4 regions of the Paenibacillus sp. S02 genome follow, and region 1 is predicted to be linked to each of the others. Evidence: predicted binding sites of a transcription regulator. Region 1 holds the regulator's gene; each other region holds the start of a gene.
What was found. Region 1 encodes Rex, which represses fermentation and respiration genes when NADH is low (regulators of the CRP and FNR family bind a similar motif). Its sites were predicted from a motif close to TTGTGAAATATTTCACAA; they were not measured.

Region 1 (3,217 bases):
CACACTCGGCTGAAGCCTTACAATTTTTGCACCTGGAAGCTGCTGCTGAATTATTGCCGTCATTTTTTGCTCATCGACTCCGTTCTTCAGCAACTCGGTATGAACACCGCTATTATCTGCCGCAGGTACGTTAGGTTGTCCCTCCACTTTTTGAAAAGGAACCCACACCATTATATTTTCATTCTGTGCATTTTTCCCTTGAACCACCCAATATACCTGATCCCACACAGACTTCCATGTTTGAGTCGTGCTAACCAGACCACCTGATTGCTTGGCCTTAATGATAGCGGCATTTTCCTCAGCCACCTGGTCTTGAGTAACATAGGAATAATACCAGAAAATGCTGATCAGGATCAGTATCACGGCCAAAATGGCGACCGCTATCCACTTTTTCTTATTTTTCAAACCCGTGCTTCCTCTCTAAGGGGATGTGACACCTGAATTAGCGCGACAGCAGCCCTTCAAAGGCGGCTTGTGCCTCATGTTTGATACGTTCCTCGTCCATAGTCAGGCATTCGCCGTTTTTCACAACCTGACGACCGTCTACCCATACGTGAGCCACGTCTTTGGCGCTTGCAGAGTATACCGCATGGGAAATAAGATCTGTACGCGGCAAGAAATGTGCCTGATTCAGATCCAACGCGATAAAGTCAGCCTTGTTGCCCGCTGCCAACGCTCCTACTTCTTTTAAACCAATCGACTTTGCACCATATTCTGTTGCCAGACGCAGCGCTTCACTTGCAGGAACTGCCGTAGGGTCACCGGATACACCCTTGTGAATAAGTGCCGCCAGACGCATTTCCTCGAACATATCCAGGTTATTATTGCTGGCAGGACCATCCGTTCCGAGAGAAACAGTAACCCCTGCACGCAGCAATTCAGGCACTCTGGCCACACCACTTGCCAGCTTCAAGTTGCTACCAGGATTATGCGAAACCGCTACACCACGTTCAGCCAGTAAAGCTATTTCTTCGTCGTTCAAATGAACGCCATGGGCAACAAGCGAAGGACGGGAGAAAAAGCCAAGCTTATCCAAGTGTGCAACTGGACGCAAACCGTAGTCGCGTACGTTTTGCTCCACTTCGGCGATCGTCTCAGACATGTGCGTATGCAGTGGCAAGTCCAGATCATGCGCAGCTTGTACGAATTTTTCAATAAACGCAGGTGGACATGTGTATGGCGCGTGCGGAGACATCATCGTTGTAATACGCCCGTCTGCTTTACCATGCCAGTTACGCGCAAAAGTCACGGCCTCAGCCAGCTTGATTCGCTGTTCTTCTTCCGAGCATAGTCCAATTGCTCCACGCATCAGACTTGCACGAATACCTGACTCTTCAGCTACACGAGCCACCTGATCCATATGATCGTACATATCCAGGAAGGTCGTTGTTCCACCTTTCAGCATTTCCAGCACAGACAAGGACGTACCCCAGTATACGTCCGTAGATGTAAACTTGGCTTCCATAGGCCACATTTTCTCCTGAAGCCATACTTGAAGTGCCAAGTCATCTCCATGCCCACGCAGCAGAGACATCGCCGCATGACCATGAGTATTAATCAGACCAGGTAAAAACAATAGCCCCTTACCATCGATCGCTTCCGTCTCTTCCTCACCCGCAGGCAAAGTTTCGCCAATATAAGTAATACGGCTATCCTCCACAATCATAAAACCATGGACTACCCCAGCTTCTGATCCATTTACGGCAAAAGAGCCGTTTTTAATCATCCATTTATTCACTGTCATATTGTGTTTCTTCCTTTCCGTCCTCCAAATAATAAGCGAGGCTAAGCAAATCAGTTGTAAAGTCTGTGGCATGAATCCGAATGTTGGCCGGTGCCTTGAGAGTAGTCGGTGCAAAGTTCAGGATCGCTCCAATTCCGCTCTCAATAAGCCTGTCAGCCACGTGCTGTGCTTCAAAATCAGGTACAGTAATAATCCCGATTCGAATGTTTTTTTCTTTCACAGTCGCTTCCAGTTCATCCATCGGTTGAACGACCAATGTATTGATCTTGGTCCCTACCTTATCCGGAAACGCATCAAATACTGCTACAATCTTCATATTGTCTTTTAAATAAGCGTTATAATTCGAAAGGGCTTGCCCCAGATTACCCGCACCGACCAATACGACATTAATTTGCTGGTCGATTTTCAGGATATGGCGTATTTTCTCGATTAGATAAGAAACATCATAACCGATACCCTTCCGACCAAAATCTCCAAAATAGGCGAGATCTTTACGGATTTGGGCCGGGTTCAAATCTAGCCTCTGTCCCAACTCTTGAGAAGAGACCGTAGCCACCTCCCGTTTGTGAAGTGCATTCAGATAACGTAAATATACGGGTAACCTCCGTACGACAGCCTCTGAAATTTTATCTGATTTCATACTTGCTCCCCCTAATTGTAACGAACATACTTAGTGTCCGTCCGTTATGCCTCTGTCTCCGGGGCGGATTGGAGCCATTCGGCGATGCGGGGCACCATTTGCTCCGATGGCATATGCTCCATTTTTGGTCCCGGTAACGAGTACAAAAAGTGCTTTCCGTAATAGGATTCGATCACACGCGTATCGTAAACGATAACGACCCCATGGTCGCTCGCTGTACGTACCAACCGACCAAATCCCTGTTTGAAGCGTATGACCGCTTGTGGTACAGACAGCTTCATAAATGGATTCTTCTTCTGCTGCTGAAGCAGCTCGCTTTTTGCCTCCAGCAACGGGTGGTTCGGCGGTTGAAACGGCAAGCGAACAATGGCCAAACAAGTCAGAGCCTTCCCCGGAATATCGACGCCCTCCCAGAAGCTGCTGGTTCCCAGCAATACAGAAGCTTTGGCTTCCTGAAAACGGCGGGTTAGCTTGCTGCGACTGCCACTGTCCACACCTTGTCCCAGCACAGTAATTTCGCTGGATGCTAAGGCCTCTTTGAGCGGCTCATACACTTGCCGGAGCATCCGATAGGAAGTAAACAGAACGAGCATTCTCCCCCGCGTCGCCTGAGCAGTCGCTCCTAGAGAACTAACGAGCATATCTACAAAGTGTGCATCTCCTACACTGCCCTTCACGCTTGGGAAATCCCGTGGAATGACCAGCAACACCTGATCCCTGTAATTAAAGGGTGACGGGAGCTGCGAAGTCATCAGCCGCTCTTGATCTGCAGCCTCCTGTAAGCCGAGCTGATCGATCATGTACTGAAACGACTTATCTACCGATAAGGTAGC
Region 2 (3,217 bases), 2.7 Mb from region 1:
TACCTACGATTCCGATATCTTTGGTACATGATTCCGCACAGTTGCGTGGACATCCATTAACCGCTAATTTGAATTTTGCCGGGAAATCCAATCGTTCGAATTTTCGTTCCAACACTTCTCCCATTCCCATCGAGTCTTGTGTGCCAAACCGGCAGAATTGCGATCCAACACAGGTTTTAACCGTACGAAGTGACTTCGCGTAGGCATATCCTGACGGCATATCGAGTTCTTCCCATACTTTAGGCAGATCCTCTTTACGGACACCAATCAAATCAAGCCGCTGCCCTCCTGTTACTTTAACGACCTTAACGTTGTATTTAAGAGAAACATCTGCTATCTTCTTCAAATCTTCTGGGGTCGTTACACCACCGTACATTCTAGGAACAACTGTAAATGTTCCATCCTTTTGAATGTTTGCGTGCAATCGCTCATTTACAAAACGGGAATCTCCCTCATTTTCATAGGTATCCGGGTTAATCATTCCCAAATAGTAATTCAGCGCCGGACGGCATTTGGAGCATCCTTCATCATTATGCCAACCCAGTACATTCATAACTTCACGCGTTGTTGTCAGCCCTTTGGTTTTGATCGCTTCCACAATCTCGTCCCGACTCAATGTTGTGCAGCCACATATTCCTTGCTTGGCTGACGTCTTGAAGCTGTCTCCAAGAACATATTGTAGAATCTGCTCCACGACCGGCTTACATCCTCCACAGGAGCGCGTTGCTCCGGTACATGCTTTAATTTCATCGACTGTAGTCAGTCCATTTTCATTAATTGCATCCACAATGGCCTTTTTAGTTACACCGTTACAGCCACACACAATTTCATCATCGGCCATCGTTTCAGCGGATGATGTTTTCGCCCCGTGATTGCTGCATCCCGTACCCATGATCTGTCCATATATCTCATCTGTCATCAATGTTTGCTGACGCACATATTTTTGAAGACTAGCAGATTCGCTCACATCGCCAAACAGTACAGTTCCAACAATCTTATTTTCACGAAGCAGCACTTTTTTGTATGTGCGCTTCCACTCATCCTTTGCTACAATCACCGTATGTTCAGGCTGGGTTATGAATTCGCCAGCAGAGAAAACATCCACCCCTGAAATTTTGAGCTTGGTGGAAACCACCGATCCCATATAACCTTCAGTATCCGCGCCTGCCAAATGTTTGGCAATTACACTCCCCTGTTCAAACAGCGGAGCTACCAAGCCGTAACAGGTTCCGCGGTGTTCAACACATTCCCCTACAGCATATACATCCGGCACGGAGGTTCTCATCAAATCATCGACTACAATACCACGGTTCGTTTCCATACCACTTTGCACAGCCACCTGAATATTAGGCTTGATCCCGACGGCCATAACGACCAAATCCGCTTCCAGCTCGCTTCCGTCTGAAAATCGCAGTCCTTGTACCCGATCTTGACCGTACACCTCCGCAGTTTGCATTTGCATAGCAAACTTGATTCCCTGGCGTTCTAGTTCTGCTTTCAACATCGCAGAGGCTTCCCGGTCCAGCTGACGTTCCATCAAATCCTCCATTAAATGAACGACCGTAACATCCATACCCAGGTTGACCAAGCCTTTAGCTGCTTCCAGCCCCAATAGGCCTCCACCAATGACAGCTGCCTTTTTAAAGGTCTTCGCTGCCTCAAGCATTGCCGAGCAATCGGCGATATCTCGGAAACCGATGACACCCGGTAATTCTTTGCCCGGAATAGGCAAAATAAATGATTGTGAGCCAGTAGCTACCAAAGCTACATCGTAATCAATTTCCAGTCCGTCTTCGGTGTGAATCTTCTTGTTCTCACCGTCAATGCTTTTCACCATTTTTCCTGTATATAAAGTAATCCCTTGATCCGCGTACCATTGCAAATCGTTCAGTATGATATCATCAATCGTTTTACTACCTTCCAATACATAAGAGAGCATGATCCTGTTATAGTTCGGATGCGGCTCATTTCCCAGGACCGTAATTTCATACTTATCCGTTAATTTTAAAATTTGTTCGACCGTATTGATACCAGCCATCCCGTTCCCTATAACCACAAGTTTCTGTTTACTGTTTATCATATACCGGTTCCTCCATTCATTCGACGATGCTTCCTATCCGATGACATCTCCTACGTTCCTATGAATATTGCTTATGCTTCTATTCTAATGCAGCAGATAGAGCTATATGTGATTAGAATCACAATGTAGTTCAAATTAAAAATATTTAGGGATTTCCCTATTCCGTTTCAAGGGATAAAGGTAAGCAGCTGAAATTGAGTTAAAAAAAGGACCCGCTAGCTGGTCCCTTAGTTTAATTTATGAATGATGGACTTTGACTCAAATGGGTGAAATATTCAGCAACTTCCCGTTCAGCCCGGGATGGACGCCAGCCGCGATTTTTTCCATCTGTGTACTATGAACCATAAGAAATTTATTTTTCTTAGTCAGCAGTAGATTCCCACGGCTACCTTCTCCCGCTCCAAGTGGCATATTCGTTCCTGCCGGAAGGATCACAATCGTCAAATATCCTTCACTGTCAACTTTACAGGGAGCATAATGAAGTGTCGTTGAATATATCTCGACAACCGTGTTTTTAGGCTGAAAAAACACCTAAACATTTGCACTGTCATAGGAATTGTCCTCAATGTCCTGTACTCTGCCGACAAGATGAATACAGTCTGTAGCGGCAATCACCACCTCGCTGCCCTGATGATATTCCAGCCCGGTCAGACCTGTATTCTGACCTGCGCAAAAACCAGCCTGAATTGGAAGTTGGCCGTACACCTCATCTTGAATCCGGTGAATTACACCGAAGTCTTCGAGTTCTGCGACCGAAGGTACATAATGGTTTCCCTGATCGGGTACACTGGTCGTTTCTTTTGCATACTTGATGAGCTCTGTGGTATTAAAATGAGGCAGCAGCCTTCCATACGGGCGGAATGCTTCGCTCATTACCTCATAAATAACCAAAGGTGCATTGATTTGATTTAGTCTTTCCGTAGTCTTCATAGCTTGACCTCCAGCAATGAATCTCCTGTGTACACTCGGTTATTTCCCAGCACCTTAACGTCAGAGTATTCGGCTGTATTCGTCACAATAATCGGTGTAGTCATGTCATAGCCCAGAGCTTTAATTGCTCCAATATCAAACTCGACCAGCAGTTGACCTTTGGTAACCCGATCCCCTTCTGAGATATGCGTTTTAAAATGCTGTCCT
Region 3 (3,217 bases), 2.1 Mb from region 1:
CTCCAGATCAACTGGCTGACTTGGGTGTAGAGACCAAGATGCTTCATGAGGTAACGAGTGTGGATACGGCAGGCAAGACGCTGCATGCACGTAATCTCCAAACAGGCGAAGAATTTACAGACACATTTGATAAATTAATTGTGACCACAGGATCATGGCCTATTATTCCGAAGCTGGAAGGCATTGAACTTGATCATATTTTGCTCTGTAAAAACTATAATCATTCGAATGATATCATTGAGAAAGCCCAGCATGTACAGAACATTACAGTCGTCGGAGCTGGATACATTGGTGTTGAACTGGTAGAAGCTTTCCAAATGAACGGTAAAAATGTAACACTGATCGACAGTGCTGATCGTATATTGAATAAGTATTTGGACCATGAGTATACAGACCGGATTGAAAGTTCCCTGAAGGAACATGGCATTAAGCTGGTACTTGGCGAGACGGTGAGTCGTTTTGAGGGTACGAACGGTAAGGTAAGTAAAGTCGTGACCTCTAAAGGAGAATATGAAACAGAGCTTGTTATTCTCTGCATCGGTTTCCGACCTCAAACGGATCTGCTCAAAGGTCAGGTAGATATGTTGCCTAACGGTGCGATCATTGTGGATAACTATATGCAAAGTAGCTGCCCGGACGTGTTTGCAGCAGGTGACAGTTGTGCAATCCGCTATAATCCGACAGGCAAAACGGCTTATATCCCTTTGGCAACCAACGCAGTTCGTATGGGTACGCTGGTAGCACGTAATCTGGTACAACCAACCATTGCCTACATGGGAACCCAAGGAACTTCGGGTATCAAAATTTACGAAGACAATATTGCAGGAACAGGCATGACGGAAGCGGCGGCAACGGACGAAGGCATGACTGTAGAAGCTGTAACCATTGAAGACAGCTACCGGCCTGAATTTATGCCAACCTCCGAAAAGGTATTACTGAAAGTGGTATATGAGAAGGAGACACGGAGAATTTTGGGGGCACAAATTATGTCGAAGGTGGATTTGACGCAATCCATTAACACGCTATCCGTAGCCATTCAAAATCATATGACCATTGACCAGTTGGCCTTTGTCGATTTCTTCTTCCAGCCGCATTATAACAAGCCTTGGAATTTCCTGAACGCAGCAGGTTTACAAGCATTGCCAACAATATCCGAACGGAATCCAGTTACTGTATAATTCGGTTTGTCTGTGACATTGTTCATAAGTTTGTCAACAATCTGAGACGTATGGACGAATCCTTATAGTACAATATAGAGTAGCATAAGGATTAGGGGGTAAGTAGATTATGGATTTGTTTTATATCCTTTTTCTTGTAGTCGTAGCGCTGGTAGGCCTCGGTGGAGTTATTTGGTTCTTGAGAGCAGTTGAAAAGGAAGAATACAATTAAATGTAAAGCGCGTAGTAGCGCAGTAGACGTAATAATACAGAAAAGACAGTCCTTTTTACAAGGGCTGTTTTTTTAATGCCTATTAAAGTGATTTTTTTCACAAACAAAATCACTGATTTTAACTAAAATATGAGAGAAGAATATTCGAGTAAAAAGATGTTAAAGGAGCGGGAACATATGGCAAGCTATAAACCGGGGCAAATTGCCGAAAAGACGGTAGAAACAGGAGTGGCTAAAGCGAACAACCCGTGGACTGTGTCGGTGGTATTGGGATTTTTGGCAGGTGCATTTATTGCACTCGGGTTTTTGCTGGATATACGTGTCATCGCAAGTGCACCTAAGGAATGGGGGAGTATTGCTACCTTTATTGGAGCTTCCGTGTTCCCTGTAGGTCTGGTGTTGGTATTGATCGCTGGCGGAGAATTGCTGACCGGCAATATGATGGCTGTCCCTTTGGCGAGATGGGCAGGACGGATTAAGACCGGCGCTATGTTCCGTAATTTGGCGATTATTACGCTCAGTAATTTTGCGGGTGCGTTATTCGTTGCATTTTTCTTTGGCCATGTGCTGGGTTTGACAGAAACGGGCCCTTACCTGGACAAAGTGGTGGATATGGCAGGACATAAGCTACATGAAAGCTTTTTGCAGTCTTTTATATCGGGTATAGGATGTAACTGGCTCGTAGCACTGGCTGTATGGCTGGCTTATAGCACAGACTCAATTGGCGGCAAAATTATGGGGATTTGGTTCCCGACCATGGCCTTTGTCGCTATTGGATTTCAGCACGTTGTTGCCAATATGTTCCTCATTCCGGCGGCTATTTTTGCAGGCCACTTTTCATGGGCAGATTATGTTATGAACTTCATTCCGGTCTGGCTGGGGAATTTGGTAGGAGGTAGCCTGTTTGTGGCTGGAGCCTACTGGTTGGCCTATTTGAAAAAGCCTCAAGCCAACGCACATCCAGTGAATGAATCTCCAACTACTTCTTCGGTTGCACATCAAATCCGTTGAGTGATCTTGCTTAATTATGGTACTTTAAACAGCAATGAACAAAGCAAATCCGCCATGACAGGCCCGGGGGAACGAAACCTGTCATGGCGGATTTTTTTGGGAGTGGTCCATGATTTGGCATGGAGGATGAGTGTGCTCTCGTCCATAATGCCTTGATCTCTTTTACCCTCGGTAAGATATGATGAAACAGGATGTCGAAAAAAATTATGATTCTTAAAAAATCCGTTTTGCTCTATGCAGCAGACGGATTTTTTTAATATTTTGGAGAGCGGCTGTGTGGGAAAATCCTTCTCTTGCCATAGGTCAAAGCTGTGGATATGATAAGAGCAGTGTAATTTTTGGAAACGGTAACGGAAAGGAGCATCAACACTATGGATCATCGCAATAGCGCGCCTCCTGAGGCCACGCTTCAACAAGACTTACAAAGGGGACAGCGGATGACGGAGCAGCAGGACGGTATTTTTCCGGCTGTATGCCCGTTAGATTGCCCGGATACGTGTGGGCTCCTGCTTCACAAGGAAAATGGAAAGATAGTCAAGGTGACTGGGAACCCGGATCATCCTATTACCAAAGGGGCTATTTGTAACAAAGTTCGCAATATGACGGAGCGGGTATATGATCCTGATCGGGTGCTCTATCCTTTGAAACGTATAGGCCCCAAAGGAGAAGGGAAGTTTGAACGAATTAGCTGGGAGGAAGCGGTCGAAACCATTACTGGTCGGTTCAAGGAGCTGATACGTACGGACGGATCGGAATCTATTCTCCCCTACAGCTTTTATGGCAATATGGGCGTATTGAGTGTGGATGGAATGGATCG
Region 4 (3,217 bases), 1.6 Mb from region 1:
GTGAAAAGAACGGAGAGCCGTTTCACTTTCTCATATTAAGCGGATATGCAGACTTTGATTATGCACGGCAAGCCATGGGCTTCGGGGTGGATGGCTATCTACTGAAGCCAGTTGATGAGGAAGAAATGACGACAGAGTTGAAACGGGTACGGCAAAACATTGAGGACGAGAAAGAAGATGGCAAATGGGGAACTCTACCTTCCCATGAGCGTAATTGGATCGAAGCACTATTGTTTCCGGTTCATCAAGAGCATGCTCGTAATGCTGTGGAAAGCAGCGATTCTCTTCACAGAGCATCCAAGCAAGCTGAACATCAAAGCGGTAACGGAAAACATGGACAACAGCCCGCGTTACCAGCATTGGACTGGAGTAGCTATCAGGTTATTCTGCTGGATTTACGTATACCTGACTGGGATCGGCAAGCCCGGCAGTCGGCAGCAAAGCAGCGGCTAACAGAATTGTTCCATGAGCAGGGCAGAGGTATCGTGTTTGAGGCTGGAATATATATGGGTCTTTTGCTTCCCGCCACGTTAAAAACGGAGAAAGATGCTGTTCAGTTACTGGCTGCTTGGCGACAGGAGCTAAAGCCGTGGGCAACGGAAATTTATGTGGCTGCCGGTGATCCTGTAGCCATTCTTAACGACATTCCCAGATCTTTTGAGCAGGCACTACGATTATTGGAGCGTACGTTTTTGTTCCGGGCAGAAAGAGTCATGCTTTCAGGAGACCTGCACGAATTGGAGACAGTCGAGACTGAAAGGAGTGGAGCGCCTGATAGTGCCACAGATGATCCCATACGTTATGCAGAAAAGCTGTACTATGCGCTAGATATGGCTAATAGTGAAGCTGCAACCCGTGTCATTAAGGATATGGAAGGCCAATTTCCACGGATTTATCGCACAGAATCTGCAATCAAGGCGGCGTTCGCCCAAACATTCACACTGGCGTTGAACAAGTATGCAGCCGGACAGGATCACAGCCGAACCGTGCTGGAGGAGCACTCCAGCTTTATAACCGATGTATATGCTTATTCCACATTGGGCGAGCTGGTGGATCACTCGCTGGAGCATGTGTTGCAATGGATTGGCCAGACTGATCCTAGTGGCAAGGACATCATCATGAAACAAATGATTGACTTTATACATAGTCATTATGATGAAAATTTGCGACTGGAGTTACTGGCAGATATGTTCAATTACAATAGTGGCTATTTGGGCAAACTGTTCAAAAGTCATACTGGCGAAGCCTTTAATGCCTACCTGGATAAGGTGAGGATTGAGCGAGCAAGGGAATTGCTTGCACAAGGAATTAAGGTGCACCAGGTGGCGGAACGTGTAGGATATGCGAATGCAGATTATTTTCATAGTAAATTTAAAAAGTATGTTGGAATGTCACCTTCCTCCTACCGTAATCGGGTTCAAAAGAACGGAGGAACAGATGGCTGTTGATAGAATCCCTAGGTTTAACGCTATGAAGTCTCTCTTACAGATGTCGGAGGTACGACCTCCGAACGAAGAGAGGCTCTTTTTTATGGTAAAAAAATAGATAGATCAATCGAAAATGTCACATTTATTATGTGATTTAGGTCGTTTTCATCAAATCGCCATTGTTATGACACAGCTTTGACACGATGTTCACATTTTCGATTCTATTTCATTTAAATTTATTCTATATAATGGGGATAATCTGAAGCCGGATCATGACAACCATGGTGAAGGTAGTTGAGTGAGTCATTTTTCTAAAAAATGACCGCTGCATATGTAAGAATGTGAATACTATCACAAATGTAGAAGACTTCAGATTACAGACACTATGAATCAATGTTAAGAGAAGTGCAGGGGGAGGAGCAACATCATGGACGTATTGGATTTGGCACGGTTGCAGTTTGCAACCACAACGATTCTTCACTTTGTTTATGTGCCGATCTCCATTGGATTGTCGTTATTGGTGGCAATTATGGAGACTATGTATGTTATCAAGAAAAATGACTTGTACAAAAAAATGGCTCAATTCTGGGGAACGTTTCTGCTGATTAACTTTGCACTGGGCGTAGTCACCGGGATTTTGCAAGAATTCCAGTTCGGGATGAACTGGTCAGACTTTTCCCGTTTTGTGGGTGATGTATTCGGTACGCCGCTGGCGATTGAAGCGCTACTTGCATTTTTTCTGGAATCGACCTTTATCGGATTATGGGTATTCGGTTGGGAAAGATTGTCCAAAACGGTCCATTTAATTTGTATGTGGTTGGTATCTATCGGTACGATGTTATCGGCATTGTGGATTCTAGCTGCTAATTCATTCATGCAGCGTCCAGTAGGATATGAGATTCAAAATGGACGTGCAGAAATGAAAGATTTTGCTGCTCTGTTAACGAATGAACAACTGTTATGGGAATTTCCGCATACGTTGTTTGCTGCTTTTGCAACGGGGGCATTTCTTATCGCGGGTATCAGTGCATGGAAGCTGATGCACAAAAAGAATATGGACTTTTTTAAACCTTCTTTCAAATTGAGCATTATTGTTGCCTTAATCAGTGCCATTGCTATTCCTTTGTTTGGTCATGGACAGGCTCAATATTTGGTGAAAACGCAGCCCATGAAGATGGCTGCTAGTGAAGGTTTGTGGGAAAACAGCGGTGACCCAGCGCCTTGGACGGTTATCGCGGGTATTGATCCTGAAAAGAAGGAAAATACCTTTGAGATTAAAGTTCCTTTTGCTCTGAGTTTTCTATCTTATAGTAAATTTTCCGGCTCTGTGCCTGGTATGAATGAGCTTCAAGCAGAATATGAAAAAACCTATGGTCCGGGCGATTATATCCCGCCAGTACGTACCACGTTCTGGAGCTTCCGTATTATGATTGCGGCGGGATGTGGCATGATTGCACTCGCTTTATACGGTGCTTACCTGACGTTCCGTAAAAAGCTGGAAGGTTCACATCGCTGGTTCTTCCGTCTTATGATATGGGGGATATGCCTTCCATTCATTGGGAATACTGCTGGTTGGATCATGACCGAAATAGGTCGCCAACCGTGGACTGTATTTGGTTTGCTTCAAACAAAAGATTCTGTTTCGCCTACGGTTGTGGCAGGAGAAGTGCTGTTCTCGTTCATCTCATTTACCACATTGTATTTAATTTTAACAGGTGTGCTGGCATTTCTGTTTTACCGTACGGCTCGCAAAGGTCCAGATATCGAGCCACATCAGCAAACGGTAATTC

Region 2: nirB (nitrite reductase large subunit NirB) is a predicted target of Rex. The motif match lies at 2,187-2,204, and genes of this name have one in related genera.
Region 3: KAI36_RS24730 (formate/nitrite transporter family protein) is a predicted target of Rex. The motif match lies at 1,475-1,492, and genes of this name have one in related genera.
Region 4: KAI36_RS22740 (cytochrome ubiquinol oxidase subunit I) is a predicted target of Rex. The motif match lies at 1,767-1,784, and genes of this name have one in related genera.

The regions. Positions count from the first base shown of each region.
Region 1 covers NZ_CP073682.1:3,452,778-3,455,994, forward strand. The annotation lists gene KAI36_RS15210 (cell wall elongation regulator TseB-like domain-containing protein) at 1-405, opposite strand, end outside; gene KAI36_RS15215 (amidohydrolase) at 443-1,744, opposite strand; gene KAI36_RS15220 (redox-sensing transcriptional repressor Rex) at 1,731-2,384, opposite strand; gene dinG (ATP-dependent DNA helicase DinG) at 2,429-3,217, opposite strand, start outside.
Region 2 covers NZ_CP073682.1:704,519-707,735, reverse strand. The annotation lists gene nirB (nitrite reductase large subunit NirB) at 1-2,080, opposite strand, end outside; partial or broken gene KAI36_RS03170 (DUF4867 family protein) at 2,339-2,953, opposite strand; gene KAI36_RS03165 (beta-glucoside-specific PTS transporter subunit IIABC) at 3,007-3,217, opposite strand, start outside.
Region 3 covers NZ_CP073682.1:5,564,115-5,567,331, reverse strand. The annotation lists gene KAI36_RS24735 (FAD-dependent oxidoreductase) at 1-1,178, shown strand, start outside; gene KAI36_RS24730 (formate/nitrite transporter family protein) at 1,567-2,400, shown strand; gene KAI36_RS24725 (molybdopterin-containing oxidoreductase family protein) at 2,772-3,217, shown strand, end outside.
Region 4 covers NZ_CP073682.1:5,086,999-5,090,215, reverse strand. The annotation lists gene KAI36_RS22745 (response regulator transcription factor) at 1-1,448, shown strand, start outside; gene KAI36_RS22740 (cytochrome ubiquinol oxidase subunit I) at 1,855-3,217, shown strand, end outside.